3 regions of the Nocardioides sp. REDSEA-S30_B4 genome follow, and region 3 is predicted to be linked to each of the others. Evidence: riboswitches for the same ligand, from Rfam matches in the RefSeq annotation. Region 3 holds a riboswitch; each other region holds the start of a gene.
The links. A riboswitch is a leader RNA that binds a small molecule or an ion and turns the genes downstream of it on or off. The one in region 3 is predicted to bind cobalamin.
Positions count from the first base shown of each region.

Region 1: it holds a riboswitch for cobalamin, as region 3 does, so the genes downstream of both, A6R01_RS18225 (ATP-binding protein) here and A6R01_RS13725 (cobaltochelatase subunit CobN) in region 3, are expected to answer to the same signal.
Region 2: it holds a riboswitch for cobalamin, as region 3 does, so the genes downstream of both, A6R01_RS01260 (CbtB-domain containing protein) here and A6R01_RS13725 (cobaltochelatase subunit CobN) in region 3, are expected to answer to the same signal.

Region 1 is NZ_LUPI01000006.1:11,184-22,102, forward strand. It holds gene A6R01_RS01180 (alpha-hydroxy-acid oxidizing protein) at 1-79, shown strand, start outside; gene A6R01_RS01185 (RNA-binding S4 domain-containing protein) at 76-330, shown strand; gene A6R01_RS01190 (DUF445 domain-containing protein) at 384-1,658, opposite strand; gene A6R01_RS01195 (adenylyltransferase/cytidyltransferase family protein) at 1,700-2,137, shown strand; gene A6R01_RS01200 (MXAN_6640 family putative metalloprotease) at 2,247-3,806, shown strand; gene A6R01_RS01205 (hypothetical protein) at 3,923-4,102, shown strand; gene cobC (Rv2231c family pyridoxal phosphate-dependent protein CobC) at 4,054-5,151, opposite strand; gene A6R01_RS01215 (cobyrinate a,c-diamide synthase) at 5,144-6,517, opposite strand; gene cobO (cob(I)yrinic acid a,c-diamide adenosyltransferase) at 6,514-7,128, opposite strand; gene A6R01_RS01225 (VWA domain-containing protein) at 7,160-7,651, opposite strand; partial or broken gene A6R01_RS18225 (ATP-binding protein) at 8,104-9,060, opposite strand; cobalamin riboswitch at 9,102-9,246, opposite strand; gene cbiE (precorrin-6y C5,15-methyltransferase (decarboxylating) subunit CbiE) at 9,263-10,507, shown strand; gene A6R01_RS01240 (cobalt-precorrin-4/precorrin-4 C(11)-methyltransferase) at 10,480-10,919, opposite strand, start outside.
Region 2 is NZ_LUPI01000006.1:23,324-30,349, forward strand. It holds gene A6R01_RS01245 (precorrin-2 C(20)-methyltransferase) at 1-648, opposite strand, end outside; gene A6R01_RS01250 (precorrin-8X methylmutase) at 645-1,313, opposite strand; gene A6R01_RS01255 (nitrite reductase) at 1,310-2,179, opposite strand; cobalamin riboswitch at 2,236-2,437, opposite strand; cobalamin riboswitch at 2,451-2,601, shown strand; gene A6R01_RS01260 (CbtB-domain containing protein) at 2,637-2,864, shown strand; gene A6R01_RS01265 (CbtA family protein) at 2,855-3,649, shown strand; gene cobT (nicotinate-nucleotide--dimethylbenzimidazole phosphoribosyltransferase) at 3,652-4,680, shown strand; gene A6R01_RS01275 (adenosylcobinamide-GDP ribazoletransferase) at 4,716-5,459, shown strand; gene cobU (bifunctional adenosylcobinamide kinase/adenosylcobinamide-phosphate guanylyltransferase) at 5,513-6,052, opposite strand; gene A6R01_RS01285 (cobalamin biosynthesis protein) at 6,073-6,765, shown strand; partial or broken gene A6R01_RS01290 (precorrin-6A/cobalt-precorrin-6A reductase) at 6,683-7,026, opposite strand, start outside.
Region 3 is NZ_LUPI01000076.1:458-11,376, forward strand. It holds partial or broken gene A6R01_RS13725 (cobaltochelatase subunit CobN) at 1-1,801, opposite strand, end outside; cobalamin riboswitch at 1,829-1,960, opposite strand; gene A6R01_RS13730 (bifunctional NAD(P)/FAD-dependent oxidoreductase/class I SAM-dependent methyltransferase) at 1,999-3,693, opposite strand; gene A6R01_RS13735 (XRE family transcriptional regulator) at 3,768-4,364, shown strand; gene A6R01_RS13740 (hypothetical protein) at 4,483-4,749, shown strand; gene A6R01_RS13745 (FCD domain-containing protein) at 4,775-5,488, opposite strand; gene A6R01_RS13750 (gluconokinase) at 5,653-6,123, shown strand; gene A6R01_RS13755 (SLC13 family permease) at 6,197-7,048, shown strand; gene A6R01_RS13760 (hypothetical protein) at 7,074-7,607, shown strand; gene A6R01_RS13765 (SDR family oxidoreductase) at 7,604-8,392, shown strand; gene A6R01_RS13770 (zinc-binding dehydrogenase) at 8,394-9,398, shown strand; gene A6R01_RS13775 (HNH endonuclease signature motif containing protein) at 9,493-10,818, shown strand; gene A6R01_RS13780 (STAS domain-containing protein) at 10,908-10,919, shown strand, end outside.

The DNA of each region.
Region 1 (10,919 bases), on a different contig from region 3:
CGACCTGACCATGGGCAACGCCGGCTGCTCCACCCTGGCCGACCTGGTCCCCGACCTGCTGACGAGGAGCCCTCGATGAGCGCGGCCCCCGACCCCTTCGACGTCGCGATCCGCGACGACTCGATCCGGCTGGGCCAGTTCCTCAAGCTCGCCAACCTCATCGAGTCCGGCTCGGAGGCCAAGGAGGTCATCGCCGCCGGGCAGGTCCTGGTCAACGGCGAGGTCGACCAGCGCCGCGGGCGCCAGCTGGTCAAGGGCGACGTCGTGGAGCTGGGCGGTCAGGCCGCCCGGGTCAGCGACGAGTCGGCGTACGACGACCTCCCGTGGTGACGGAGTCCCAGTAGCCGCCGAACCGGCGCATCAATACGCCGGCTCGATCCGACCTACAGCAGCACCACCACGGTGTGGATCAGGACGCCGACGAGCCCACCGACGATGGTGCCGTTGATCCGGATGAACTGCAGGTCGCGGCCGACGTGCAGCTCGATGCGCTCGGCGGCCTCCTTGCCGTCCCACCGCTCGATGGTGTGGGTGATGACCTGGGTCAGCTCGCTGCCGTAGCGCTCGACCGCGAAGACCACGGCGTCCGCGGCCAGCCCGTCGAGCCGCTCGCGCAGCGCGGGCTCGTCCACGAGCCGGCGGGCGAACCGCTCCAGCTCGGTGCGCATCCGCAGCCGCACCGCGCCCTCGGGGTCGTCGAGGGAGTCGGTCAGCGCGTGCCGCAGCGCCTCCCACAGCGAGATCGCCGTCGCGATGACCTGGGGGCGGTCCAGCAGCCGCTCCTTGAGCGCCTCGGTGCGGGCCATGGTGCCCTCGTCGTGCTGGAGGTCCTCCGCGAGCTGGCGCAGCATCGAGTCCAGCGCAAGACGGGCGCGGTGCCGCGGCTGGTCGCGGATGTCGGCGACCCAGCGCACCAGCTCGAGGTGGATGCGGGAGGTGACCCGGTCGTTGATCGACGGCGGCGCCCACCAGGGCGCGCGCTCGCCGATCACCTCGGTCACCGTGTCGGGGTTGTCGACCAGCCAGCCGTGCAGCTCCTCCAGCGCCAGGTCGACGAGCCCGTGGTGGAGGTCGTCGCGCATCGACTCCGCGAGCAGGTTGCCCAGCAGAGGGGAGATCGGCTCGTCGCGGAAGCGCGGCACCAGCGCGTCCTCGACCAGGCTGCGCACGTGCTCGTCGCGCACCTTCGACAGGGCCACGCCGATGACCTCGGCGGCCTCCTCGGCGACCCGACGCGAGCTGTCCGGCTCGACCAGCCAGCCCCCCACCCGCGAGGACACCCGCGCGCCGAGCACCCGCTCCCGCACCACCTCCTCGGAGAGGAAGTTCTCCCCGACGAACTCCTCCAGCCCCCGCCCCAGCTCGTCCTTGCGACGCGGGATCAGCGCCGTGTGCGGGATCGGCAGGCCCAGAGGGTGGCGGAACAGCGCGGTCACGGCGAACCAGTCCGCGATGGCGCCGACCATGGAGGCCTCGGCGCCGGCGTTGACGAAGCCCCAGAACCCGTCGCGGTCGTGGGTGAGCACGAAGACCAGGGCGGCGAGCAGCAGCAGCCCCAGGGCGACGGCACGCATCCGGCGCAGGGCGTGGGCACGGCGTACGTCGGCAGCGTGGTCGGCAGCGGCGTCGCCGGTCGGGAAGGGCGCGGTGGTGGTCATCGCTGCAGAGTCTGGCGCACGCACCTGACAGACTGCCGCCCATGCCCGACCCCACCCCCGAGCCGACCCCCGAGCCGACCCGGCAGCGCACCGTCATCACCTTCGGCACCTTCGACGTCTTCCACGTCGGGCACCTCAAGGTGATCCAGCGGGCCTCCGAGCTCGGCGACCGGCTGGTCGTGGGCGTGTCCGCGGACGCGCTGAACCTGCGCAAGAAGGGCCGCGAGCCGGTCTTCAGCGAGGGCGAGCGGATGGCGATCGTGTCCGCCCTCAAGCCGGTGGACGCGGTGTTCCTGGAGGAGAGCCTGGAGCAGAAGCGCGACTACATCCTCGAGCACGGGGCCGACGTGCTGGTCATGGGTGATGACTGGGCAGGTCGTTTCGACGAGTTCCGCGACGTGTGCGAGGTCGTCTACCTCCCGCGCACCCCTGCCATCTCCACCACCGCCCTGATCGAGAAGATCTCCGGCACGAGCTGAGGTCGCCACGAGCGGGACGGCCATGACTGACGTACCGTCGGGGGTGTCCGCTCCCCCGTCCCCCCCCTCTACCACCCCTGCCGGGTGGCACCCCTCGGAAGGTCCCCCCATGCGTCTGCTGGCCGCCCTCGCCTGCTCCTCGGCACTGCTGGTCGCCACCCTGGCGCCCTCGGTGACGCCGCGTGCGAGCGCGGAGGAGCAGCCCACCGCCGCCCAGCAGGTGCTGGCCGAGGCTCGCGCGATGCTCACCGGCGGGTCCGGCGACGGCCCCGCGGCTCGTCGCTCGCCCGGCGCACCCGGGGCCCACACCTCGCGCGAGGCCACGCTGGTGCTGCGTGACCTGCGCGCGGCGCTGCCGAGGTTGGAGGCCACCGACCGCGCGGCCGCCGAGTCGCTGCTGGCCCGTCCGACCGACGGTCTTGCCGACCCCGAGGGCACCGGCTACACGACGAAGTCCCAGCGCCGCTGCCGCGGCCACTTCTGCGTCCACTACGTCACCAGCACCTCCGATCGGGCGACCAGCGCCTGGGTCGACAAGACGCTGAAGGTGCTGAAGAAGGTCTGGAAGCGGGAGGTCGGCGACCTCGGCTACCGCGCGCCCCTGAGCGACGGCGGCCTGCCGAGCTCGCGCAACGGCGGCAACGGCAAGTTCGACGTCTACCTCGCCGACGTGGGTGCCGACCTCCTCTACGGCTACTGCTCGGCCGACTTCGTGCTGCGCAAGGACCGCACCCGCGCGGGCGGCTACTGCGTGCTGGACAACGACTTCAGCAAGGACCAGTACGGCGGCAAGCCGGGCAAGACCCTGGCGGTCACCGCCGCCCACGAGTTCTTCCACGCCATCCAGTTCGGCTACGACTACTACGAGGACCGCTGGTTCATGGAGTCGACGGCCACCTGGATGGAGGAGCGCTTCGCCGACGGGGTCAACGACAACCGGCAGTACCTCGCCTTCGGGCAGGTCGGCGAGCCCGCCACCTCCCTGGACCTCTTCGAGCGGGGCGGTTTCGCCCACTACGGCAACTGGCCCTTCTGGGAGCACCTCTCCGAGCGCTACGGCCACGGGATCGTGCGCCGGACCTGGAACACCGCTCGCGGGTCCACCTACTCCACGCGGGCCGTCGAGAAGGTGCTGAAGAGCAGGGGCGGCTTCGCCAAGCGGTTCGCCGCGTACTCCGCCGCCAACCTCACCCCCGGGCGCGGCTACCCCGAGGGCGACCACTGGCCCGCCCCCGAGCCGGAGGCGACCTGGACGTTCGGCCGCCGCACGGCCCCCCGCAGCGACGAGGTCGACGTCGACCACATGGCCTCGGCGTCCTACGTCCTGGTGCCGGACGCCACGTTGACCTCCGAGGGTCTCGCCGGAGCGCCGTACCGCCTGCGGCTCACCGTCGACGGGCCCCGCGCGAAGACCGACCCGACGGCGTGGCTGGTCGTCCGCACGGTCGACGGCAAGTGGCGCAGCGAGCAGGTCGACCTCGACCGCAACGGCTCGACCACCGTCACCACCCCGTTCACCGTCGAGAAGGTCGAGGCGGTCTCGCTGACCCTGGTCAACGCCTCCACCAGGTTCCGCTGCGACAAGGACACCCCGGACTGGTCGTGCTTCGGCATCCCGCGCGACCAGGACCAGCCCTTCGCCGTGACCGCCGAGGTCTACCAGCGCTGACCCCGCGTCCCCCGACCGCTCAGGTCCCGGGCCACTCACCCGATCGGATGGACTGGGCGGGCGGCATCCCGGGAACCGTGTCCTCGCCCCCGCACACCACGCCCGAGGAGAGCCCGATGACCCCCACCGGTCAGTCCGTCCCGACCACTCTGGCCCGTCGCCGTACCCCCGCCATCGTCGACGGCGCCTCCGTCGCCGCCGCCGGCCTCGTCCAGGCCGCGCTCATCCTGGCCGCCCCCGCGGTCGGTCACGGCCTGGTGGCCGTCCGCTCGCTGCGCGGCTCCGGCCTGGACTGATTTCGCCCCGGCCGCTCCACCGGCAGCTCCCTGAGCAGCTCCACCAACGGCGCCAGCACCGCTGGTGGACGCGCCGCGATGCGCACCCACTCGGGACCCAACCCGGGGAAGGTGTCGCACCGCCGCACCGCCACCCCGCCCGAGCGCAGGGCCCCGTGCACCTCGGCGCCGGGACGCGCCAGCACGAACGGCGCCGCTGAGGGCAGGTGCGGGACCCCGCACCGTTCCAGGGCGTCCTGGAGACCCGCTCGCCACGACTGCACCTCGACCGCCCGTCGACGTCGCTCCGCCACCCCCCGCTCGCTGCTGGTCGTCGCCACGGTGGCCGCGGCTGCGGTCGAGAACGACCACGGCGGACGCATCCGGCGCAGTGCGGCGACGGACGTCGGGTCGCCCACGAGGTAGCCGGCACGTACGCCGGGCACCGCCCACGTCTTGGTGAGGCTGCGCACGACCACGAGCCCCTCGCGGCGCTCCCCGGCCCAGGACTCCTCCTCCCCGGGCACCGCGTCCATGAAGGCCTCGTCGACCAGGACCACCCGGCCCGGCCGGAGCAGGGAGACGACCTCCTCGCGCGGGTGGAGGGTGCCGGTCGGGTTCGTCGGGTTGCCCACGACGACCAGGTCGGCGTGCTCGGGGACCGCAGCCTCGGTGATCGTCCGCCCCAGCGGCAGGAGCACGGTCTGGACGCGGTGACCGGCCTGCAGCAACGCGGCGTGCGGCTCGGTGAACTGGGGGTGGACCACGACGGGCCGGCGCCAGGGACGCATGCGCGCCACCAGCGTGAAGGCCTCGGTGGCCCCGGCTGTCACCAGCACCTCCTCCGCCGCGCGGCCGTGCAGCCGGGCCAGGGTCCGTTCGGAGGGATCCGGGTCGGGATAGGCGCACACGTCGTCGACGGCCGCGCGCAGGGCCTCCCGCAGGAAGTCCGGTGGGCCGTGCGGGTGCACGTTGACGGCGAGGTCGAGGAGCCCGCTGCCACGGACCTCGGCGTCCCCGTGGTGCAGCAGACCAGGGTCGACCGCTCCCTCGAGCGCCCCCTCAGCCACCGTGCACCGCCGCGGCGAACCGCTCCGCCATCCACGGGTGCCCGGCCCAGTGGGTGTGCAGGTAGGAGGCGTGCAGCGTGGGGCCGGCGAACCCCGTCGGCTGCCCGTCGACGACCCAGGCGGGTCCCAGACCCGCCCCGGCCCCGGCGCCCGGTGCCACCGTCGTGCGGTGGAACTCGTGGCCGGTCACCCGGTCGCCGGCCCGGGTGAGCAGCGACTCACCGGCCGCGACCGCCTCCGGGTAGCGCAACGTCAGCCGGTCGGTCATGGTCGCGTCCGCCGGCACGACCGCGGCCAGCGGCTCCCCGTCCAGGGAGCGGCACAGGTAGAGCAGTCCCGCGCACTCGGCCACCGTGGGCACCCCGTCGGACACCGCGGCGCGCAGCTCGGCCACCAGGGCGCGGTTGGCCGCCAGGTCGGCCGCGTGCACCTCGGGGAACCCGCCTCCGAGGTAGATCCCGGCCGTGCCCGGGGGCAGCGCCGGGTCGAGCAACGGGTCGAACGCCACCGGTTCGCACCCGGCGGCCCGCAGCAGCTCCTCGGTCTCGGCGTAGCGGAAGGTGAAGGCCCGGCCACCGGCGACCGCGACGACCGGCCGATGCCGCTCCGGCTCACCGACCGGCGGCGTGAGCGGGGGCACCCAGGGCTCTGCCTCCAGGTCGGGGGCGGCAGCGGCCAGCTGGAGGACGGCGTCGAGGTCGACGTGTCTCTCCACGAGGTCCACGAGCGGGTCGAGCGCACCGGCCGACAGTCCTCGCTCGGCCGCCGGGACGAGCCCCAGGTGCCGCGACGGCGTCGCCACGGCCGAGTCGCGCGGGATCCGGCCCACGACCGGCAGCCGCACCGAGGACTCGACCTCGGCGGCATGGCGCACCGAGCCGACCCGGTTCAGGACCACGCCCACCACGGTGGTCCCGGGGTCGTAGGTCGCCATCCCGTGCACGACCGCACCGACCGACCGGGAGGCCCGGGCGCAGTCCACGACCAGCAGCACCGGGGAGCGGGTCGACGCCGCCACGTGGGCCGTCGAGGCGAACCCGTCGCCACCGATCCGGCCGTCGTACAGGCCCATGACCCCCTCCACGACCGCGACGTCCGCGCCCCGCGCCCCGTGCAGCAGCAGGGGCACGACCCGGTCCTCGCCGACCAGGTGCGGGTCCAGGTTGCGCCCCGGGCGTCCGGTGGCGAGCGCGTGGTAGCCGGGGTCGATGTAGTCGGGACCGACCTTGTGCCCGGAGACGACGAGGCCACGGCGTCGTAGGGCCGCCATCAGCCCGGTCGCGACGGTCGTCTTGCCCTGCCCCGTCGAGGGAGCAGCCACCACGAGCCGGGGCAGGTGGTGCGGGGCAGCCGTGGCCCCGTTCACCACTCGATCCCCCGCTGCCCCTTCTGGCCGCGGTCCATCTGGTGCTTGACCTTCGTCATCTCGGTGACCAGGTCGGCGGCCTCCACGAGGTCGGGGTGGGCCCGCCTGCCGGTGACCACGACGTACTGACGCCCCGGACGGTCGCGCAGCGTCTCGACCACCTCGTCCACGTCGACCCATCCCCACTCCATGGGGTAGGTGAACTCGTCGAGGACGTAGAGGTCGTGCCGCTCCTCGGCGAGTGCGCGCCTGACCTCCGCCCAGCCCTCGGCGGCGTCCGCCGCGTGGTCGGTCTCGTCACCGGACTTGCGTCGCCACGACCAGCCGGCCCCCATCTTGTGCCAGCTCACCGGCCCGCCCTCACCGGTCTCCTCGTGCAGCGCGCCCAGGCGCTCGAGCACCGTCTGCTCCCCGATCCGCCAGGTCGCCGACTTCACGAACTGGAAGACGCCCACGTCCCAGCCCTGGTTCCAGGCACGCAGCGCCAGGCCGAAGGCGGCGGTGGACTTCCCCTTCCCGTCGCCGGTGTGCACCATCAGCAGCGGCAGGTGCCGGCGCTGTGCGGTGGTGAGGCCGTCGTCGGGGACGGTCAGCGGCTTGCCCTGGGGCATCAGTGGTGCTCCTGTCGGTGGTGGTCGGGGCTCACGCGGCGTGCCCGCGGACGAGTCCGTGCAGGGCGGCGGCGTCGACCGCGCCCAGGGCGAGGTGCTCCGCCGCCAGACGTGTCGCGAGCGTGCCGGCCAGACCCATCCGCATGGGCCCCGACTCGCAGTCGACGACCACGCAGTCCACCCCGGTGACCGCGAGCCGATCGGCCGCGTCGAGGGAACGGCGTACGGCGTCGGGGCCGGCGGTCGCGCGACCGTCCGTGACCACCACGAGCAGCGGGCGTCGGGCCCCGGCCCGACGGCGCTCCCGGTCGAGCACCCGGCCGGCCTCGAGCAGGCCCTCGGCCAGCGGTGTCCGGCCACCGGCGGGCAGCTCCTCGAGCCGACGCGCAGCGACGTCGACCGACGACGTCGGCGGGAGGTCGAGCGAGGCGGACGCACCGCGGAAGGTCACGAGGCCCACCTTGTCGCGACGCTGGTACGCGTCGAGCAGCAGCGACAGCACGGCGGTCTTGACCTGCTCCATGCGACGGCGTGCGGCCATCGACCCGGAGGCGTCGACGCACAGCCGTCCGTCGCGGCGACCGCGCCGACCCTGCGGCCGGTCGTCGACTCGGCGCGACTGCGACGGCCCGCGGAGACCCGGCTCACGCGACGGTTGGTGCCGCGCGCCTGGAGCAGGCGGGCGCGGAAGCTGTCCCCGGAGGAGACGGTCGTCCCGGCGGGCGCGCCCGCGGGTCGAGGCTGCTCCTCGGGCTCGGACTGTTCCTCGGGCCGGGACACCTCGGGCCGGGGCGGGCCATCCGGTGGGTGGTGCTGCCCTGCAGGATCCTCCCCGCCACCGTCCGGGCCACCGTCCGGGCCACCGTCCGGGCCACCGTCCGGGCCACCGTCGGGATCCGGGTCCGGGTCCGGTTGCTGGTCAGGACCGAGCGCCTCGCCGAGGGCCTGCTCGAGCCGTTCGTCGTCGGCCTCGGGGCTGTCGAAGGGGTTGCGACGGCGACGGTGCGGCAGGGCGAGTCGGGCGGCCGCCCGGACGTCCTCGCGGGTGACCTCGGTGCGCCCCCACCACGCCGCGTGGGCGACCGCGGTCCGTGCGGTGACGATGTCGGCGCGCAGCCCGTCGACCTCGAAGGCCGCGCAGACCTCGGCGACGGCCAGCAGCACCTCGTCGCTCAGGTGCACCCCGGCGCGTGCGGCCCGGGCCGCCGCCACGCGGTCGGCGAGGCGCTGCTCGGCCTCGGCCCAGCCGGCGACGAACCCGGCCGGGTCGGCCTCGTAGGCCAACCGTCGGCGCACGACCTCGACCCGCAGGGCCGGGTCACGGGGCGCTGCGACGTCGACGGCCAGACCGAAGCGGTCCAGCAGCTGCGGGCGCAACTCCCCCTCCTCGGGGTTCATCGTGCCGACCAGGACGAACCTCGCCGGGTGGGTCACGGAGACACCGTCGCGCTCGACGGTGGCGCGGCCGGTGGCGGCGGCATCGAGGAGCAGGTCGACGAGGTGGTCGTGGAGCAGGTTGACCTCGTCGACGTACAGCAGGCCCCGGTGGGCCTTCGCGAGCAGGCCGGGCTCGTACTCCGCGCGGCCGCTGGCCAGGACGCGCTCGAGGTGGATGGACCCGGTGACGCGGTCCTCGCCCGCACCGACGGGCAGCTCGACCAGGCGCACCGGGCGACTCACGACCGCGGCGGTGGCGACGAGGTCGGCGTCCGGCGAGACGTCGGCGGGATCGCGCGGGTCACTGGAGAACCGGTCCCCCTCGCGGACCTCCACGGGGGGCAGCACCGCGGCCAGACCACGCACGGCGGTCGTCTTGGCGGTGCCCTTCTCGCCGCGCACGAGGACGCCGCCCACCTCGGGGGCGACGGCGGCCAGCAGCAGCGCGAGGACGAGGTCGTCGGACCCGACCACGGCCGAGAGTGGGTAGGACAGGGTGGGGTGCTGTGGCACGTGAGGCTCCCGCTCGTACGCCAACGGACAGAACGCCCCGAGGCCGGTCTTCGGACTTCCGGCGCCGCACCTGGGTGGTGCGACCGGTCACCGCAGCGGGCCTGTGCCGGACTCCCACCGGCTTCCCAGATTCTCCCCTCGCGGGGCACCTCGGAGCTGCGGGCTCACGATAGCCTTGCCGCCCGTGACCCCAGCGCCGACCTCCCAGCCCGCGGACGGGCGAGTCGTCGTCGTCGGCCTCGGCGCCGACGGCTGGACCGGGCTGCCGGTCCCGGTGCAGCGGCGCCTGACCGACGCGTCGGTGGTGCTGGGCTCGGAGCGCCAGCTCGCGCTGCTGCCGCCGGTGGAGGGCCAGCGGCGCGAGGCGTGGGGGCGGCCGTTCGCCGAGAGCCTGCAGGGGCTGCTGGCGACCCATGCCGCGTCCGCTCCGGTCGTCCTCGCGTCGGGCGACCCGTTGGTCTCCGGGGTCGCCGGGACCCTGGTGCGGCTGCTCGGACCCGAGTCCGTGGAGGTGGTGCCCGCGGTCTCGTCGGTGGCCCTCGCGCGCGCCCGGATGGGCTGGCCCGAGGAGACGTGCGCCGTGGTCACCGTCGTGGGGCGCCGCGTCGAGCGGGTGCTGCGCGAGCTGGCGCCGGGACGCCGGGTCGTGGTGCTGTCCTCCGACGCCTCGACCCCCGCTGCCGTCGCCGGGCTGCTCGTCGGGTCCGGCCACGGGGCGACCCGGATGACGGCGCTCTCCGACCTCGGCGCTCCCGAGGAGGACCGCCTCGTCGGCACCGCCACGACGTGGGACCACGACGTCGCGGCGCTCCACGTCCTGTGCCTGGAGGTGGAGGGCGACACGCCGTCCGCCTCATGGGCGGTCGGCCTGCCCGACGAGGTCTTCGACCACGACGGCCAGCTGACCAAGCGCGACCTGCGCGCCAGTGCGCTCTCCCGGCTCGCCCCGCGACCTGGCGAGCTCCTCTGGGACGTCGGAGCGGGCGCAGGATCGGTGGGGATCGAGTGGATGCGGGCGCACGCCACCTGCCGCACCGTCGCGGTGGAACGCGACCCGGTGCGTGCCGCACGGGTGCGCACCAACGCCGCGCGCCTCGGCGTGCCCGACCTGGAGGTCGTCGAGGGCGGGGCCCCGGACGCGCTGGCCGGACTGCCCGCTCCCGACGCGGTCTTCGTCGGGGGTGGCGCCACCGCCCCCGGGCTGATCGACGTCTGCCTGCGTGCGCTGCGTCCCGGCGGGCGGCTGGTCGTCCACGGCGTCACGCTCGAGACCGAGGTGCTGCTGGCCGACGCCCGCGCCCGTCACGGTGGCGAGCTGACGCGGATCGCGGTCGAGCACGCGGCTCCGCTCGCCTCCTTCACCGGCTGGGACCCGGCCCGCACCGTGACCCAGTGGAGCCTTCAGGTCCGCGGACGCTCCGCGGAGTAGAGCCACGACTCACCGGCTGCGGAGTCTGTCGCCTCAGTCAGCGCGCGCCCCACCAGCACCACCGCCGCCTGCCGGAGCCCGGCCTCCTCCACCGGGTCGGCGATGGTGGCGACGGTGCCGCGCAGCACGAGCTCCTCGGGCTGGGAGGCCCGGTGCACCACCACGACCGGGCAGTCGGGTCCGTGGGTCGGCAGGAGTCGCTCCATCAGGTCACGGATGCGGGTGATCGCCAGGTGCAGCACCAGGGTCGCTCCGGTGGCGGCGAACGCCTCGAGGCTCTCGGTCCCGGGCATCGCGGTCGAGCGCACCTGGGTGCGGGTGAGCACCACCGACTGGGCCACCAGCGGCACGGTCAGCTCTCGGCGCACCAGCGCCGCGGCCGCCGCGTACGCCGGCACCCCGGGCACCACCT
Region 2 (7,026 bases), on a different contig from region 3:
GCGCTCGACGTACATCGCGTGCTCGAGGCGCCCGGCCGCCGCGAGCGCCCGCCGCACGGCCGGGAAGGTCCGGCCGAGCTTCATGATCACCGCACCGTCGGTGTCGGCGAGACGACGTGCGAGCTCGGGCTCGGGGAGCGTCCCGGGGAGCACCGTGAGCACGTCGGTCTGGCGCACCAGGGGCCAGGCGACCGAGGCCGTGGCCGCGGCGAAGGCCGGGACGCCCGGCACCACGACGGTCTCGAAGCGCTCGGCCAACGCATCGTGCATGTACATGAACGACCCGTAGAACAGCGGGTCCCCCTCGGCCAAGAGCACCACGTCGCGCCCGGCCTCGAGGTGGGCGGCCAGCCGGTCGGCCGACTCGGCGTAGAAGTCGGCGAGCGCCCCGGCGTACCCACCCGGGTGCGTGGTGGACCCGGTGGTGACCGGGTAGGTCAGGCACTCCTCGACGCAGCCCGCGGGGACCAGGTCCGCCGCGATCCGTCGCGCGTTCGACTGCTTGCCGACACCCGCGTGGTAGGCCACCACGTCGGCGGCGCCGATGAGCCGTGCGGCCTTGAGGGTGACCAGCTCGGGGTCACCGGGGCCGACGCCGACCCCCCAGAACCGGCCCGGCCGGTCCGGCCGCACCCCCGGGCCGCTCACTCCGCCTCCTGGGCCAGCGCGTTGACCGCCGAGGAGCACATCGCCGAGCCGCCGCGACGCCCGCGGACGGTCACGAACGGGACGTCGATGCCGTGGTCGCGGCGCAGGTCCGCGAGGGCCTGCTTGGACTCCGCCGCTCCGATGAACCCGACCGGGCAGCCGACGATCGCCGCGGGACGCGGGCCGCCGTCCACCAGCATCTCGAGCAGGTGGAACAGGGCGGTCGGGGCGTTGCCGATCGCCACCACGGCGCCCTCGAGCACCGGCTCCCACAGCGAGACCGCGGCCGCGGTGCGCGTGGTGCCCCACCGCGCCGCCAGCCCCGGGACCCGGGGGTCGGTCAGGTCGCAGCGCACCTCGTTGCCGCGCGGCAGCCGTGACGCGGTGACGCCCACGGCGACCATCCGTGCGTCGCACAGCACCGGCGCCCCGGCCTCCAGCGCCTCGCGGGCGGCCGGCACCACCTCGGGGTGGATCACCAGGTCCGGCACCAGGTCGACCTGGCCGGACCCGTGCACCATCCGCACCGCCAGTCGCTCGGCCGACGCGGGCACCGAGGAGAGGTCGGCCTCGCGACGGATCGTGGCGAAGGAGTCGACGTAGATCGCCGGCCCGTCGGTGACGTAGTCGTAGCGACGCGCCGGGGCGCTCGGCTGCCAGGTCATGCCGCACTCCCCTCGGGCAGCAGCGACTCGGGTAGCAGCACGCCGTGCCAGGGGGTCACGACCACCTCGCCGTCGGGCCACGACCCGACCGTGGTGCGGTCCAGCGCCCCACCGGGCGCGGCGACGTGGCGGCCGCCGGGCACCGGACCGTGGGGCAGCGGCGGGCACTCCCCGGGGACTCGCGCGTCGACGGGCTCGACCGGCACCAGCGGGCTGTCCAGCTCCCGCACGTGCCATGCCGCCGACGGGCCGTGACCGCGCCGGTCCAGGAACCGGGCGGCCAGCCCGACCAGCGTCTCGGCGACCTCGTCCAGGGCCACGACCGGCCCCCATCCAGAGCCGACCCGGAGCTGCGCGGCCCCGTCGTCCACCGCGACGAGGCCCAGGTCGCAGTCGCGTTCCACCAGGTCGCCACGCCCGTCGTCGAGCACGAACAGGAACCGGCCCGGCAGGTCGGCCAGCCGGCGGTCCGCGCACAGAGCCGCGTCGAGGGCGTCGGCGACGGGTCGCAGGTCGGCCCGGCCACCCGCGTGACCGGTCTGCGGGGAGACCATCACGTTGCGGACCAGCTCGTGGCTGCGGCTGGGCACCAGGCCGGTCGCGAGCACGGCGTCGACGACCTCGGCAGCCACCGCCCCCGGCGAGAGCGGATCGGCGGGGAGGGCTCGCAGCTGCAGGTTGGCCCGTCCCGTCAGGTGCAGCCGGCCGTCGCCCCAGCGCTCGGCCACGTGGAGCAGTGCGCGGAGGCGACGTACCGCCACGCGGCCGCCCACCAGGCGGAGCCTGACCAGCAGGCCGTCGTCGGCCGGCCAGGGGCGGCAGAGCGCGGGACAGCGATCGGGACGATGACGGGACGACACGGGCACCGGGCCAGCTCCTTCGAGGTCCGGGCTCGTGCGCGGAGCCCGACTGCGACCTCACGGCGGCTGCCGCAAGGGCCAGCAGGTCTTCGGACTCGGGTTCACTCGGCACCGGGCGCCTTCCCAGCGGCTCACCTCTCCCGAGGATCCCCGCCAGTGGCGTGCTGCCCGGCCCGTCACCCACACCGCTGCGCGTCAGTCCCGGATTCTCACCGGGTTCCCAGTGACTGGCCCGAGGACCGTACCAACACCCGGAGGCGGACGGTCGTTCCCGTCCGAGCAGCGATGCCCTAGTGTTCGGCGAGCGGGCGTGAGGAAGCCGGTGGGAATCCGGCGCAGTCGCGCTACTGTGACCGCCCTCCGCGAGTCGTCGTACGACGGTGAGTCGGTGGGTGGAAGTCAGACCCGACCGTCCGCTTCCATCCACATCGACCAGGGACGCAGTCATCCCTGAGGAGGACTCATGTCGCAGTCTGCCCTGCCCATCTCGCCCGCCGCCCCGCTGTCGGACGGGCTCGCCCCCGTCTCGCTGCGTGAGCTCGCCCCATGGACGCTCTTCCTCGGGACCCTCGGCCTGCTCCTGCTCTTCTTCGTCGGGGTCGACCAGGGCGCCGTGTCGGTGCCGTCGGGCTCGTTCGTCCACGAGCTGACGCACGACGGCCGCCACCTGCTCGGCTACCCGTGCCACTGAGGGCGACCGTGCACGCCCGCGCCCTCCTCGTCCGAGGACTGCTCGCCGGCCTGCTGGCCGGCCTCGTCACGTTCGCCGTCGCCCACCAGGTGGGCGAGCCCCCCGTGGAGCAGGCGATCGCCCTGGAGTCCACCGCGCCCGCCGACCACGAGCACGCCGAGGGCAGCGCCGCCCACTCCCACGCCGAGGAGGACGCGGTCGTCAGCCGCACCGTCCAGCGCACCGTCGGCCTGTGGCTGTCCACGGTGCTGGTCGGCATCGCCCTCGGCGGCCTGGTCGGTCTCGCAGCGGCGTACGCCGTCGGTCGCCTCGGCTCCCTCTCCCCGGCCCAGTCCACGGCGGTGGTGGGCCTGGTCGGCTTCGTCTCCTTCGCGCTCGTGCCGTTCTGGAAGTACCCCGCCAACCCGCCGGCGGTCGGCTCGGGCGAGACGATCGGTGAGCGGACCGCGGCGTACTTCGGCTTCGCGGGCCTCTCGGTGGTGCTCGCCGTCCTGGCCGTGGTGGTCGCGGTCCGGGCGTCGCGGCGCGTGGGCGGGTACGTCGCGTCGGTGGCCGCGGTGGTCGGGTACCTCACCCTCGTCGTCGGCGCGGGCCTGCTGCTGCCGGCGGGTGCCGACGTGGACGGGTTCCCGGCGGCCACGCTGTGGGAGTTCCGCACCGCCTCGCTCGTGGTGCAGGCGACGCTGTGGGCCGTGCTCGGGGTGGTGCTGACCGGGCTGGTGGGTCGCCTGGCCGCCGACGCACGGCGCGACCTGGCCCGCCGCACGCTGGCGGTCTCGCTGTGAGCGTGGTTCCGCCCGATCCCGGCGCACGCGCAGCGGCCGCCGGACGACTGGCCGCCCTGGCGGTCCCGGCCGGGGCGCTGGGCCGGCTGGGCGACCTCGCGGTCTGGCTCTGCGCGACCACGGGCCAGGTGCCGCCCCCGGACCTGCGCCGCACCGGCGAGGTGCGTCTGGTGGTCTTCGCCGGCGACCACGGGGTCGCGGCGCACGGCGTCTCGGCCTACCCGGCCTCGGTGACGCCGGCGATGGTCCGCGCGGTCGCCGCGGGCCGGGCCGGGGTCTCAGCCCTGGCCGCCGCACACGGCGTGAGCGTGCGGGTCCTCGACGTCGCCGTCGACGACGACCTCGCCGACCTGCCCGGCTCCGTGACCGCCCGCAGCGTCGGGCGCGGTTCGGGCGCCATCCACGTCGAGGACGCGCTGCCCGACGAGACCGTCCGGGCGGCCCTCGCGCTGGGTCGCGACGTCGCCCGGGAGGAGGTCGCGAGCGGTGGACGGTTGCTGCTCGGTGGCGACCTGGGCATCGGCAACACGACGCCCGCCGCGGCCCTGGTGGCCGCGACGCTGGGCCTGCCCGCCGAGGAGGTCGTGGGACGCGGCACCGGGGTCGACGACGCGGGGCTGGCGCGCAAGAGCGAGGTGGTGAGGACCGCGCTCGACCGGTCCCGCGGCCGCCACGACGACCCGGTGGAGTGCCTGGCCGCCCTGGGCTCGGCGGACCTCGCGGCGACCACCGGCTACCTCGCCGAGGCCGCGGTCCTCGGCGTGCCGGTGCTCCTGGACGGACTGATGTCGGTGGCCTGCGCACTGCTCGCCGACCGGCTGGCCCCGGGGGCTGCGCAGTGGTTCGCCGCCGGCCACCGCTCCACCGAGCCGGCCCAGTCACTGGCCCTGGAGAAGCTCGGCCTGGAGCCCCTGCTCGACCTGGGGCTGCGTCTCGGGGAGGGCAGCGGCGCGGTCGCGGCGGTGCCGCTCGTCCGGTCGGCCGCGGCCCTGCTGCGCGACACCGCCCTGCTCAGCGAGGTCCTGCCCTGAGCCGTCGCCCGGCGGGCTGGCCGGACGCGCTCCTGATGGCGGCCGGCACCCTGACCGTCCTGCGGCTGCCGCCACCGCGACGGGTCGACCCTCAGGTGGCGGGGCGGGCCATGCTGCTCGCTCCCCTGGCGGTGCTGCCGCTCGGCGCGGCCGTCACCGGCCTGCTGCTGGTGACGGCCGAGACCGGCGTACCGCCGCTGGCGCGGGGACTGATGGCCGTCGCGCTGCTCGCGCTGGGCACCCGCGCCCTGCACTGGGACGGTCTCTCCGACGTCGCCGACGGGCTCACCGCCTCCTACGACCCGCAGCGCTCGCTCACGGTGATGCGCACCGGGACGTCGGGCCCGGCGGGCACGCTGGCCGTGGTGCTGGTCGCGGGGCTGCAGGCCGCGGGGTTCGCGGCGCTGTCCGGCTCCCCGGCGGGCTGCGTGCTGGCGGGGGCGTGCGTGCTCGGCTCCCGGGTGTCGCTCGCGACCTGCTGCGCCCGTCCCGTCCCTCCGGCGCGCCCCGAGGGCCTGGGCGCGACGGTCGCCGGGACCGTGCCGGTGCTCGCCGCCGCGCTCGCGTGGCTGGCCCTCGCCGGAGCCCTCGCCGGGCTGCTGGCCGTGCTGCCGGTCCAGCGCGCGCCGTGGCACGCGCTGGTGCCGGTCGTCCTCGCGGTCGTCCTGTCCCTGCTCCTCGTGCGCCGCTGCACCAGCCGCCTCGGCGGTGTCACCGGGGACGTCCTCGGCGCCGGCGTCGAGGCCTCCCTCGCCGTCCTGCTGCTGGCCCTGACATGAGCCGAGACGTCACCCACGCACGGCCGAGGCGTCACTCGCGCACGGCCTCGGGTTCAGAGGACCAGGACCCGACCGGCGATCACGAGGTGCACCTCGTCGCAGGCGGCGCCGAGCTGCTGGTTGACCGCCCCGAGGAGGTCGCGGAAGACGCGGCCGGAGCGATGCGCGGGCACGACGCCGAGGCCCACCTCGTTGGTCACGAGCACGACGTCGCGATCGGTGGCGGCCAGCGCCGCGACCACGTCGTCGGTACGCCGGGCGACCAGCTCCTCGAGCTGATCGGCCGTCCGGTCCCAGGCCCGCTCCTCGTCCAGCACCGCGGTCAGCCAGGTGCCCAGGCAGTCGACCAGGACGGGTCCGTCACCGGCTCGGACGGCGCTCGCCAGGTCCCGCGTCTCGGCCGTGGCCCAGCTCTCCGGGCGCCGCGACCGGTGCGCGGCCACGCGGGCGGCCCAGTCGGGGTCCATGTCCTCGTCGGTGGTCGGGCCCGGTGCGACGTACGTCGCCGCTCCCCCGTCGGCCGCCTCGCGCACCAGCTCCTCGGCGTGCCGCGACTTGCCCGACCGCACGCCGCCGGTGACCAACACCTTCACGTCTCGCCTCCGGGACCTCGATGAGCGCGCGGGCGCTCGGGCTGCTGCTCGGCTACGCCGCCGACCGGGTCTGGGCCGACCCGGTGCGCCACCACCCTGTCGCATGGTTCGGCACCGTCGCGAGTCGGCTCGAGCAGCGGGTGTGGCGCGACGACCGCCTCGCAGGGACGGCGTACGCCGCTGTCCTGGTCGGTGGGGTGGTCCTGCCCGCCGCCGGGGTGGAGCGCCGGGCCGGCCCGGCGACCCGGGTCGTGACGACCGCCGCTGCCACCTGGCTGGTGCTGGGGGGCACGAGCCTGGACCGGGAGGCGGCTGCGGTGCAGGCGCGCCTGGAGGTCGGCGACCTGCCCGGCGCACGGGCGCAGGTCGGCCGCATCGTCGGTCGGTCGACCGCGGACCTCGACGCCGCCGGGGTGGCCCGCGCCGCCGTGGAGTCGGTCGCCGAGAACACCTCCGACGCCGTGGTGGGAGCCCTGGTCTGGGGTGCCGTCGCCGGTCTCCCGGGTCTGCTCGGCTTCCGGGCCGCCAACACCCTCGACGCCATGGTCGGGCACCGCACCGCACGGCACGACCGCTTCGGCTGGGCCGGCGCCCGGATCGACGACGTGCTGGGTCTGCCCGGTGCGCGCCTCACCGCAGCGTTGGCCGCAGCAGCGGGACCGGACCACGCCGGCGCGCTCCGCGCCTGGTGCCCACGTCGTCCACGACGCTGACCCCGGCCGGCGGATCCGGTCGGGACACGACGACGCACGGCACGCCCAGCTCGGCGGCCGCCGCCATCTTCGGCCAGGTGTGCATCCCGCCGGAGTCCTTGGTCACCAGCACGTCCGCGGCGTGCTCGCGCATCAGCGCGCGCTCGTCGGCCAGGTGGTAGGGGCCGCGGTCGAGCAGCAGCCGCCACGACGGGGGCAACGCGACCTCGGGGTCGTCGACGACGCGCGCCAGCACGGGCCGGTCCGCCAGCGGTCCGGTGA
Region 3 (10,919 bases):
GCGCGCGGCGCTTGGCCTGCGCCCCCTCGCCGGGGTCGTTGACCAGGAACGGGTAGACCAGCGGCAGGTCGCCCAGCACGGCGTCGGTGGCGCATGCCGCGGAGAGCGCGGCGTTCTTCCCGGGCAGCCACTCCAGCGAGCCGTGCTTGCCGAGGTGGACCAACGCGTGCGCGCCGAAGCCGCCGGTCTCCTGCGCCGCCTCCAGCCAGCGGTAGGCCGCGAGGTAGTGGTGGCTCGGGGCGAGGTCGGGGTCGTGGTAGATCGCGACCGGGTTCTCCCCGAAGCCGCGCGGCGGCTGGATCAGCAGCACGACGTTGCCGGCGCGCAGCGTCGCCAGCACCAGCTCCCCGTCGTCGTTGCGGAACAACGTGCCCGGCGCGGGACCCCAGGCCTCCTCGATCCCTGCTCGCAGGCCCGCGTCGAGGTCGGCGGTCCACGCGGCGTACTGCTCCGGCGTGATCCGCACGTGCGCCTCGGTGAGCTGGGCAGTGGTCAGCCACTCCTCGTCCTGGCCGCCCGCGTCGATGAGTGCGTGGATGAGCGCGTCGCCCGCCTCGGCGTCGGTGCACGCGGGGTCCTCGGCCATCGCCAGGACCCGGCTGACCACCGCGTCCGGGTCGTCGAGCCCGAGGTCGTAGCCGGCGTCGCGCAGCCGGCCCAGCAGCCGGACGGTGGAGACAGGCGTGTCCAGACCGACGGCGTTGCCGACCCGGCTGTGCTTGGTGGGGTACGCCGAGAGCACGAGCCCCAGTCGGCGCTCGGCCGGCGGGACGTGGCGCAACCGGGCGTGGTTGACCGCGATCCGCGCGACCCTCCGGCAGCGCTCGGCATCGGGGACGTAGTGCGGCAGACCGTCCTCGTCGACCTCCTTGAAGGAGAAGGGCGCGGTGATGATCCGGCCGTCGAACTCGGGGATCGCCACCTGCGTCGCGGAGTCCAGGGGCGTCACCCCGTCGTCGTTGGCCTCCCACTCCGCGCGGCTGCTGGTCAGGCACAGGCCCTGCAGGACCGGGATGTCCAGCGCTCGCATGCGCTCGACGTCCCACGCCTCGTCGTCGCCGCCCGCGCTCGCGCCGGCCGGGGTGGTCCCTCCGGCGGCCAGCACGGTCACGACCAGGGCGTCGAGCGTGCCGAGCGCGTCGTACAGCTCGTCGGGCGCCGAGCGCAGGGACCCGGCGAAGACGGGGACGCCCACGGCCTCACCCGTCGCGTCGATCGCGTCGGCCAGGGCGTGGGCGAAACCGGCGTTCCCCGACACTTCGTGGGCCCGGTAGTAGAGCACCCCGACCCGCGGCAGCTCCTGCACACGGGGAGCCCCCTCGCCGGTCGAGGTGCGAGCGGAACGAGCCACGAGACCCCGGCCCGCCATCCCCCACTGCGGCACCTCGACCGGTGGCTCGAAACCCTCACCGGTCAGCAGCACCGTGTCGGAGAGGAAGGCGTGCAGCTGGCGCAGGTTCTCCGGGCCGCCTTCGGCGAGGTAGCGGTGCGCCTCCGCGGCCACGCCGATCGGCACCGAGGAGAGCTCCATCAGCTCCGCGCTGGGTTGCTGCTCCCCGCCCAGGACCACGGTCGGCATGCCGGTCGCGCGGACCCGGACGAAGCCGTCACACAGGTCCTGCGGGGAGCCCAGCACGCGTCCGACGACCAGGTCGCAGCCCTCGATGGCCTCCGCCATCGTCTGGTGCCCGGGCCGCGAGGGGTTCGCCAGGACGAACTCGGCGCCACTGGCCCGCGCGGACAGCAGGTCGGTGTCGGAGGTGGACAGCAGCGCGATGCGCGCACGACGGGTCTGGCCCATGGGTTTCTCCTCGGGGTTCTCGCCCCTGCTCGGCGGAGGTCCCGTGGCCAGTGTCTGGCTTCGCGGTGGGCCCCGAGGTGCGGGGACCCACCGCGTCACAGTGGCGGAACCGCCCCGGAGTCGCACCGGGTTCCTGTCACCACGAGACGTGTGCCGTCACCCTAGGGCACCTGCGCCCGGGCCCTGACGGCAGCGGGTCACGCGAGACGGCGCGCCCGCAGCACCACGTCGTCGACGTGGTGGCTGCTGGCGGCCCCCGGCGGACGCGGACGGGTCTCGAGGACCTCGACCTCCCAGGCGTCGTCGTCCTTCACCGCCACGGCGATCTCCTCGACCCCCACGTAGGCGTCGGGATCGAACATCCGCGTCTGCTCGGCCACGTCGACCGGCTCGCGCATCGGCGCGAGGTCGTGGGCGACGACCAGCAGGGTCCCTCCCGGCGCCACGGCGCCGAGGAGGTTGCGCACCCCCGTGCGGTCGGGCGAGCGGTGGAACGAGCCGTACTGCAGGGAGACCAGGTCGTAGGGCTCGTCGCCGAAGGCACCGGCCACCACCGCGTCGGCCTGCAGGCAGGTGACGTCGAGCCCGCGACGCACGGCCTCGGCGGCCACGTGGTCCAGTGCGTTCTGGGAGATGTCGGTCGCCGTCGTCCGCCAGCCCTGCTCGGCGAGCCACAGGGCGTCGGCCCCCTCCCCCGCACCCACGTCCAGTGCGCGGCCCGGGGTGAGGCCGGCCACCTCCTGGACCAGGGTGCCGTTGGGGTTGGCGCTCCACATCCGGTCCTCGCCGGCGTACCGCTGCTCCCAGTCGTGTCGCTGTCCCGACGTCCGCACCGAGTCCCGGGCGGCCGTCCGCAGGTCCTCGGACGCCAGGCTGAAAGCGACCATGGCGCCGACCCGGCTGCCATGGGCCGCGGCCGGCAGCACCTGCAGGCTGGGGTCGGTGAGGTTGCCGGCCGCGTAGACGCCCGGCACGGCGGTCTCGCCCGTCATCGGGTCGACCTGCACGAAGTCCCCCGCGCCGCTGGGATGGTCGGTGGGCTCGACGCCCAGGTCCGCGAGTACGTGCGCGCGCGCCCGGAAGCGTGACCCGACGAGCACGGCGTCGGCCGCGAGCACCTCGCCGGAGACCATCTCCACCCCGGCGACGGCGCCGTCGGGTGCCTCGACGACGCGCCGCACCGGCCCGCGGACCACGGGCACGCCGGCGGCCTCCAGCGGCGCGATGCTGTCGCGCTCGACGTCTGGCCCGAGGTCGGTGTGCAGGACGACGGTGAGCCGGTCGCTCAGGTGCCGCCAGACGGGGGCGGCGTGGAGCCCGAGCGGCTGCGCGACGATCATCACCAGCCGCTGGTCACGCACCTCGTAGCCGTGGCAGAAGGGGCAGTGGACGACTCCCCGGCCCCACTGCTCGGCCAGGCCCTCGATCTCGGGGAGCTCGTCGGTGACGCCGGTGGCGGCGACGACCCGACGGGCCACCAGCGTGTGGCCGCCGCTCAGGTCGAGCCGGAACGAGCCGTCCTCGAGGCGGCGGGCACCGAGCACCCGGCCGGTCAGCACCTCGCCGCCGTAGGAGCGGACCTCCTCGCGGCCGATGGCCACCAGCTCGGCCGGCGAGGCGCCCTCGCGCCCGAGGTAGCCGTGCATGTGCTCGGCGGGCGCGTTGCGCGGGGTCACGTCGTCGACGACGACCACGCTGCGTCGCTGCCGCGCGAGCTGCAGTCCCGCTGCCAGGCCCGCGGCCGAGCCGCCGATGACTGCGACCTCGCAGTGGCGTTGCATCGTGCGTCGGTGCCCGTGGCCGTGCCCGTGCTCGTGCTCGTGCTCGTGCTCGTGGTGGCGCTCGTGCGCGTGCTGGTGGTCATGGGTGCTGGGGGTGCCGGATCCGCTCATGCCTCCACGGTAGGCGACCGACCAGTTCCAGCAAAGGGACTTGCAGGAATCGCAAGACATGTCATGCTCGTCCCATGACCAGCGACGCTCCGACCACCGGCGCCATCGACGTCCAGGAGCTGGCACGCACCCGCCTGCGCAGCCTGCGCACCACGCTCGGCTACTCCCTCGACGAGCTGGCAGCGCGGACGCACCTGAGCCCCTCGACCATCAGCCGACTCGAGACCGGCAAGCGCAGCCTGGGCCTGGACGTCGTCATCCCGCTCGCGCAGGCGCTCCACGTCAGCCTGGACGTGCTGTTCGAGGCGCCCTCCGACGACGACGTCGTCATCCGACCGGTCCCGCACAGCTCGGGCACCCGCACCACCTGGCCACTGAGCCGCCCCGACGGCCGGACCGTCGCCCAGAAGGTGCGGCTCGAGCCCGAGGTGCCGGGCGAGGAGGAGCCGGTGCGACCGGCGCAACGGGTGCACCCCGGCCACGACTGGTTCCTGGTGCTCGAGGGACGCGTCCGGCTCTGGCTGGGCGAGCGCGAGATCGACGTCGCCGCCGGCGAGGCGGCGGAGTTCGCCACGATGGTCCCCCACTCCATGTCAGCCCTCGACGGGAGGCCCGCCGAGGCGATCATGATCTTCGACCGCGAGGGGCAGCGCGCCCACGTGCACTCCTGACGCCGGCCGCGTGGGACCGGCCGCCCCCTCCCCTGCCGAATCGGCGTCCCGACCGGGTGCGACCTACGCTGGTCGAGCACGGCATCAGCCACATGACTCGAGAGGGGTGGGACGACGCATGATCGACACCGACGCACGCGCAACAGCGGCACGACTGGACTTCGAACGCACCGTCTCGCGCGTCGAGCGCACCGACCCCGCCACGTCGGGCCGGGTCCGCCTCGTCGCGCTCTCCCTGGGTCGTGAGCTGAAGTCCAAGCGCCTGACCTCCGAGGCGTACGCCGCCGAGCTGGAGTCGCTCACCGCGGCCCTGCGCGACGTGCTGGAGCTGACCACGCCGCCGGCCGGTCCGGCCCAGGGGGCGGCGCCCGCACCGACGGCCTAGCCGGCTACACCTAGCCCCCGCGGGGCTACCGCCCCGACGCCAGCGCGTCCGCGGCCTCGTCGATGATCGAGGTCATCAACGCCTGCGCGAGCGCGACGTCGCCGAGCCGCACGGCCCGTGCGACGTCGTCGTGCAGCGCGACCGCCTCGGGGTTCGGGCGCGCCGGCATCATCCCGTGCTGGGTGCGGCCCGAGAGCACCTCGGCCACCACGTCGACCAGGGCCGCGAACATCTCGTTGCCGCTGGCCTCCAGCAGCACCCGGTGGAAGGTCTGGTCCGCGCGCAGGTAGGGCTCGAGGTGGCCCGTGCGGGCGTGCACCTGCATGTCGGAGACCGCTCCGGCCAGCGCCTTGCACTGCTCGGCGTCGGCGCGGGCGGCGGCCAGGGCCGCCGCCGCCGGCTCGACCCCGCGGCGCAGCTCGGAGAGCGAGAGCAGCTGGTCGGCCCGGTCGCCCTCGTCGAGGCGCCAGCGGATCAGCCGGGGGTCGAAGACGCTCCACCCGGCGCGCGGCTGCACGGTGATGCCGACCCGCCGGCGGGCCGCGAGCATCCCCATCGCCTCGAGGACCCGGATCGCCTCGCGGGCGACGCTGCGCGACACGGCGTACCGGGCGCAGATGCCCTCGACGGTCAGCACCTCGCCCTCGACCAGCCGGGCGGCGGCGATGTCGCCCCCCAGGGCGTCGAGCACGTCCGCGTGCCGACCGCCGGACGTCGCGGGGCGGGGGCTCGGGCTCACGGCACGGATCCTCTCATCCAACAGCGAGAAGTGAAATGCTCTGTCGAATTTGATCGTGACACTTGAAAAAGTATGTCTTTATGGGTTTCCCTGTGATCGTGACCACAGCAGCTGACCGCGTCGACCTCCCCGGGGACCCCGGCGACCGGGGACCGATCGTGGTGATGGGCGTCTCCGGGAGCGGCAAGTCCACCGTCGGAGCGGCGTTAGCGCGCCACCTCGGGGTGCCCTTCGCCGACGCCGACGACCTCCACCCGGCGGCCAACATCGAGAAAATGAGCGCCGGGAAGCCACTGACCGACGAGGACCGCTGGCCCTGGCTCGACATCGTCGGCGAGTGGCTGGCCGCCCACGTCGACGGCGGCGTGATGAGCTGCTCGGCGCTGCGACGCGCCTACCGCGACCGGCTCCGGTCGTGGGCCCCCGGACTGCGCTTCGTCCATCTCGACGGCGAGGCCTCCCTCATCGCGATGCGCCAGTCCGCCCGGGAGGGGCACTTCATGCCGCCCAGCCTGCAGGCCTCCCAGCAGCGCGCCCTCGAGGCGCTGGACCCCGACGAGCCCGGCGTCCGCGTCGACGTCGAGGCCACCGTCGAGGCGCTCGTGGCGACGGTCGCCCGCGACCTGGACGCCTGACCCACCCCGGACCCACCCGGTCCACCTCACCCCACCACGCAGAAGCGACTCAGAGAAGCAGGAGCACCACCCCATGACCGAACTCGAGCTGACCTGGGAGCTGCCGACCGCCGGCCTCCTCGGGCTCGCCGCCGCTGCCGTGGCGGTGCTGCTGGTGCTGATCATCGGCGCCCGCGTGCACGCCTTCCTCGCCCTGGTGCTCGTCAGCGCGCTGACCGCGCTGGCCGCGGGCGTCCCGTTCGAGGCGGTGGTGCCCACGATGCTCTCGGGCTTCGGCGGGACGCTGGCCGCGGTCGCGCTGCTCGTCGGCCTCGGCGCGATGCTCGGGCGGATGCTCGAGCTCAGCGGCGGCGCCCAGGTGCTGACCGACGCGCTCGTGCAGCGCTTCGGCGAGGACCGCGCGCCCCTGGCGCTGGGCATCGCCTCGCTGCTGATGGGCTTCCCGATCTTCTTCGACGCCGGCCTGGTCGTCATGCTGCCGATCATCTTCGCCGTCGCCCGCCGCCTCGGCGGCTCGGTGCTGACCTACGCCTTCCCGGCCGCCGTCGCCTTCTCGGTCATGCACATCTTCGTCCCGCCGCACCCCGGCCCGGTCGCCGCGTCCGGCCTGCTCGGTGCCGACGTGGGCCTTGTGGTCCTGCTCGGTCTGCTCATCGCGATCCCGGCCTGGGTCCTCGTCGGCCGTGTCTTCGGCGGCTGGGTCGGTCGCACCTACGACCTGCCGGTCCCCGAGATCCTGCGCAGCACCGACCACGACGACGACGCCGCGGCCTTCCGCAGCGACCCCACGGTCCGCACCACGCTGTCGCTGCTCGCGCTGCCGCTGGTCCTGATCTTCCTCAACACCCGACCTCAACGCGCTGGCGACCGCCGAGGTCGTCTCGCTGGAGGACGGCTGGGTCCGCGGGCTGCGCCTGCTCGGTGAGACGCCCGTCGCGCTTCTCATCACCGTGTTCGTCGCGATGTACGTCCTGGCCTGGCGGCACGGCCGCGACCGCGGCCTGGTGGACCGGGTCGTCGACGGTGCCCTCGGCCCGATCTGCGCGATCGTCCTCATCACCGGTGCGGGCGGCATGTTCGGCGGCGTCCTGCGAGCCACCGGCATCGGCGGCGCCATCGCCGAGTCCCTCGAATCCCTCGGCCTGCCGCTGATCGTCGCGGGCTTCGTGATCGCCGCGATCGTGCGGATGGCGCAGGGCTCGGCGACCGTCGCCCTCACCACCGCGGCCGCGCTGGTGCAGCCGGCCGTGCAGGCCGCGACCGACCTCAACGCGGGCCAGCTGGCCGCGATGGTCCTCGCCCTCGCCGCGGGCTCGGTCTTCGCCGGCCACGTCAACGACTCCGGCTTCTGGCTGGTCAGCCGCTTCTTCGGCATGGACACCGCCACCACCCTGAAGACCTGGACCGTCGGCCAGGCCCTCATCGGCATCGTCGGCTTCGTCGGCGCCCTGGCGATCTACGGCGTGGCGGCGGGCATCGCATGAGCCACGCACCCGCCTCCTCGCCCACGCCGGCGCTCAGCGGACGCACGGCCCTGGTGACCGGCTCCAGCCGCGGCATCGGTCGCGCGCTGGCCGACGGCCTGCTCGCCGCCGGTGCCCGGGTCGTCCTCAACGGCCGAGACACGGCAGCGCTGGAGGAGACCCGCGCGGCCTTCGCGTCGGCGTACGGCGAGGGGCGGGTGCTCGCCCGCGCCTTCGACGTCACCGCCGAGGCCGCGGTCGCGGCGGCCGTCGACGAGGTCGAGGAGCGTGTCGGCCCGATCGACGTCCTGGTCAACAACGCCGGCGTCCAGCACCGCGTCCCCCTGCTCGAGCTCGACCTCGCCGACTGGGAGCGGGTGCTGGCCACCAACCTGACCAGCGCGTTCGTGGTCGGTCGCGCCGTGGCCCGGCACATGGTGCCGCGCGGCGCCGGCCGGATCGTCAACATCGCGTCGGTGCAGGCCGACCTGGCGCGACCGACGATCGCGCCGTACACCGCCGCGAAGGGCGGGCTGCGCAACCTCACCCGCGCCATGTGCGCGGAGTGGGCGTCGGCCGGGCTGCAGGTCAACGCGCTGGCGCCGGGCTACATCCACACCGAGATGACCCAGGCGCTCGTGGACGACCCCGCCTTCGACGGCTGGGTCCGCGGGCGCACCCCGGCCGCGCGCTGGGGGCGGGTCGAGGACCTCGTCGGCCCGGCGGTGTTCCTCGCCTCCGACGCGGCGGCCTTCGTCAACGGCCAGGTGCTGTTCGTCGACGGTGGCATGACGGCGGTGGTCTGAGGTGAGCGCACGCGACCTGCCCGACCTCGCCCCCAACATCGCCGTGGTGGCCCACTCCGCCGGCGACCTCCGCGTCGAGGAGGTACCCGAGCCGACGCCCGGCCCGGGCGAGGCCGTCGTCTCGGTCGCGTACGGCGGCATCTGCGGCTCGGACCTGCACTACTGGACCCACGGCGCCGCGGGCCTCTCGATCCTTCGCGAGCCGATGGTGCTGGGTCACGAGATGTCCGGGACCGTGCTCGTGGCCGCCGAGGACGGCTCGGGCCCGGCCGCGGGCACGCCGGTGACGGTCCACCCCGCCACGCACGACTCCTACCTCGGATCGGCGGCGCTGCTCCCCCACACCCCCGGTGTCTTCGCGCGCCGGGTGGCGCTGCCGGCCTCGATGCTGCGCCCGCTCCCGGCCTCCGTGCCGCTCCGCACCGCCGCCCTGTGCGAGCCGGCGGCCGTGGCGTGGCACGGCCTGGCCCGCGCCGGCGACGTCCGCGACCGCCGGGTGCTGGTGGTCGGCTGCGGGCCGATCGGCGCCCTGTCGGTCGCCGCGGCCCGCGCCCTGGGCGCGGCCGAGGTGGTCGCCGTCGACCTGCACGACCTGCCCCGCCGGATCGCGGGCGACCTGGGGGCCTCGACCACCCTCGCCGCCGACGACCCGGCCATCACCGAGCTCGACGTCGACGTCGCGCTCGAGTGCTCCGGCTCCCGCCCCGGGCTCGCCTCCGCCATCCGCGGCACCCGTCCTGGCGGCCGGGTCGTGATGGTCGGCCTGCAGCCCGCCGGCGAGCAGCCGACCCTGCTGGCCAACGCCATCACCCGCGAGCTGGAACTGGTCGGCAGCTTCCGCTTCCGCGACGAGATCGACGACGTGGTCACCGCCCTGGGTGCCGGCCTCTCCCTCGACGCGGCGATCACGCACGAGGTGGACGTCACCGACACCGCCACCGTGCTCGACGCCTTCGGCACCGCTCGCGATGCCTCGGTGTCGGGGAAGGTGCTGCTGCGGTTCTGAGGGGCGCAGCGGACGAGGTTGCTCGACCCCGTCCCTTCATGACGCAATGCCCGCAACCCTTGTTTTCGAACTGGTGTTCGACTAGCATCGGTTCATGGAACCCGCCGCCACGCTCCGCGACCTGCGTCAGCAGGCGCTGGAGGCCGAGGAGGCGCTCGGTCGGCTAGAGCCGGGCGAGGTCGATGCCGCGGCCGTCGAGCTGATCGCCGAGGCGGAGCGCCTGAAGAACTCGCTGTGCGCCGTGCAGGCGCAGGCCGCGGTGGCGCTCAAGCGGGCGCGGGTCGAGGAGCGGGCGCACCTGCCGACGCCGATGCGTGAGCGCGGCATCGGCACCGAGGTCGCGCTGGCCCGACGGGAGTCGCCGCACCGCGGCGGCATCCACCTCGGGCTCGCCGTGGTGCTGGCCGAGGAGCTCCCCCACACCCTCGCCGCGATGAGGGCCGGCTGGTGCACCGAGTGGCGGGCCACGCAGATCGCCCAGGGCACCGCGTGCCTGAGCCTGGTCGACCGGCTCCGGATCGACGCCGAGCTGATGAGCGAGGAGAGCACCACGGCCGGCTGGGGCGAGCGCCGCTTCCGTGCCGAGGTCGACCGCCTGGCCTACGTCGCCGACCCGGCCGCCGCGGTGGCCCGGCACGAGAAGGCCGTCTCCGAGCGGCACACGAGCATCCGACCGGTCGCCGACGGCATGGTCAGGCTCTCGGCCCTGCTCCCACTGGCCAAAGGCGTGTCGGTGCACGCGACCCTGAGCCGCTGCGCCGACTCCGCCCGCGCCGCCGGCGACGAGCGCACCCGCGGCCAGGTCATGGCCGACACCCTCGTCGAGAGGGTGCTCGGCGACGCCGACGTCGTCCCGGTCACGGTGCAGGTGACGCTGTCCGACGCCGCCCTGCTCAACCTGCCCGGCCGCGACGGGGACGAGCCGGGGTGGGTCGGCGCCCCCGGCACCGGCGCCATCCCGCTGCCCGCCGACCTCGTGCGCGACCTGGTGCGCCGGGCGTCCGAGCAGGGCGTCGCAGAGCTCAAGCGACTCTACCTCGACAGGAGCGGTCGACTGGTGGCCATGGAGTCGACGGCCCGCACCTTCCCCGCCGGGCTCGCGGACCTCCTCACCACCCGCGACCGCACCTGCCGCACACCCGGCTGCGACGCACCGGTGCGCCACCACGACCACGTCCGGCCCCACGCCGAGGGCGGCCCCACGAGCGCAGAGAACGGACAGGGCCTCTGCGAAGGCTGCAACTACGCCAAGCAGGCCCCCGGATGGTCGTCGCGACCACTCCCCGGCGACCCCACCGTCATCGAGACCATCACCCCCAGCGGCTACCGCCACCTCAGCCGCGCGCCGGGCCTGCCGCCCCCGCAGCGACACCGCCTCCGCCTCGACCTCGCCTTCGCCCAGCTCGGGCTGGCGGCGTGAGCCACCGCGCACGCCGCCCCACCCCGAGGGATCTGGTGCGCACCGGCCGCAGCAGCGAGGATCGAGCCACCCCAGCGCTTTGGAGTCCCGTGACAGCCCCA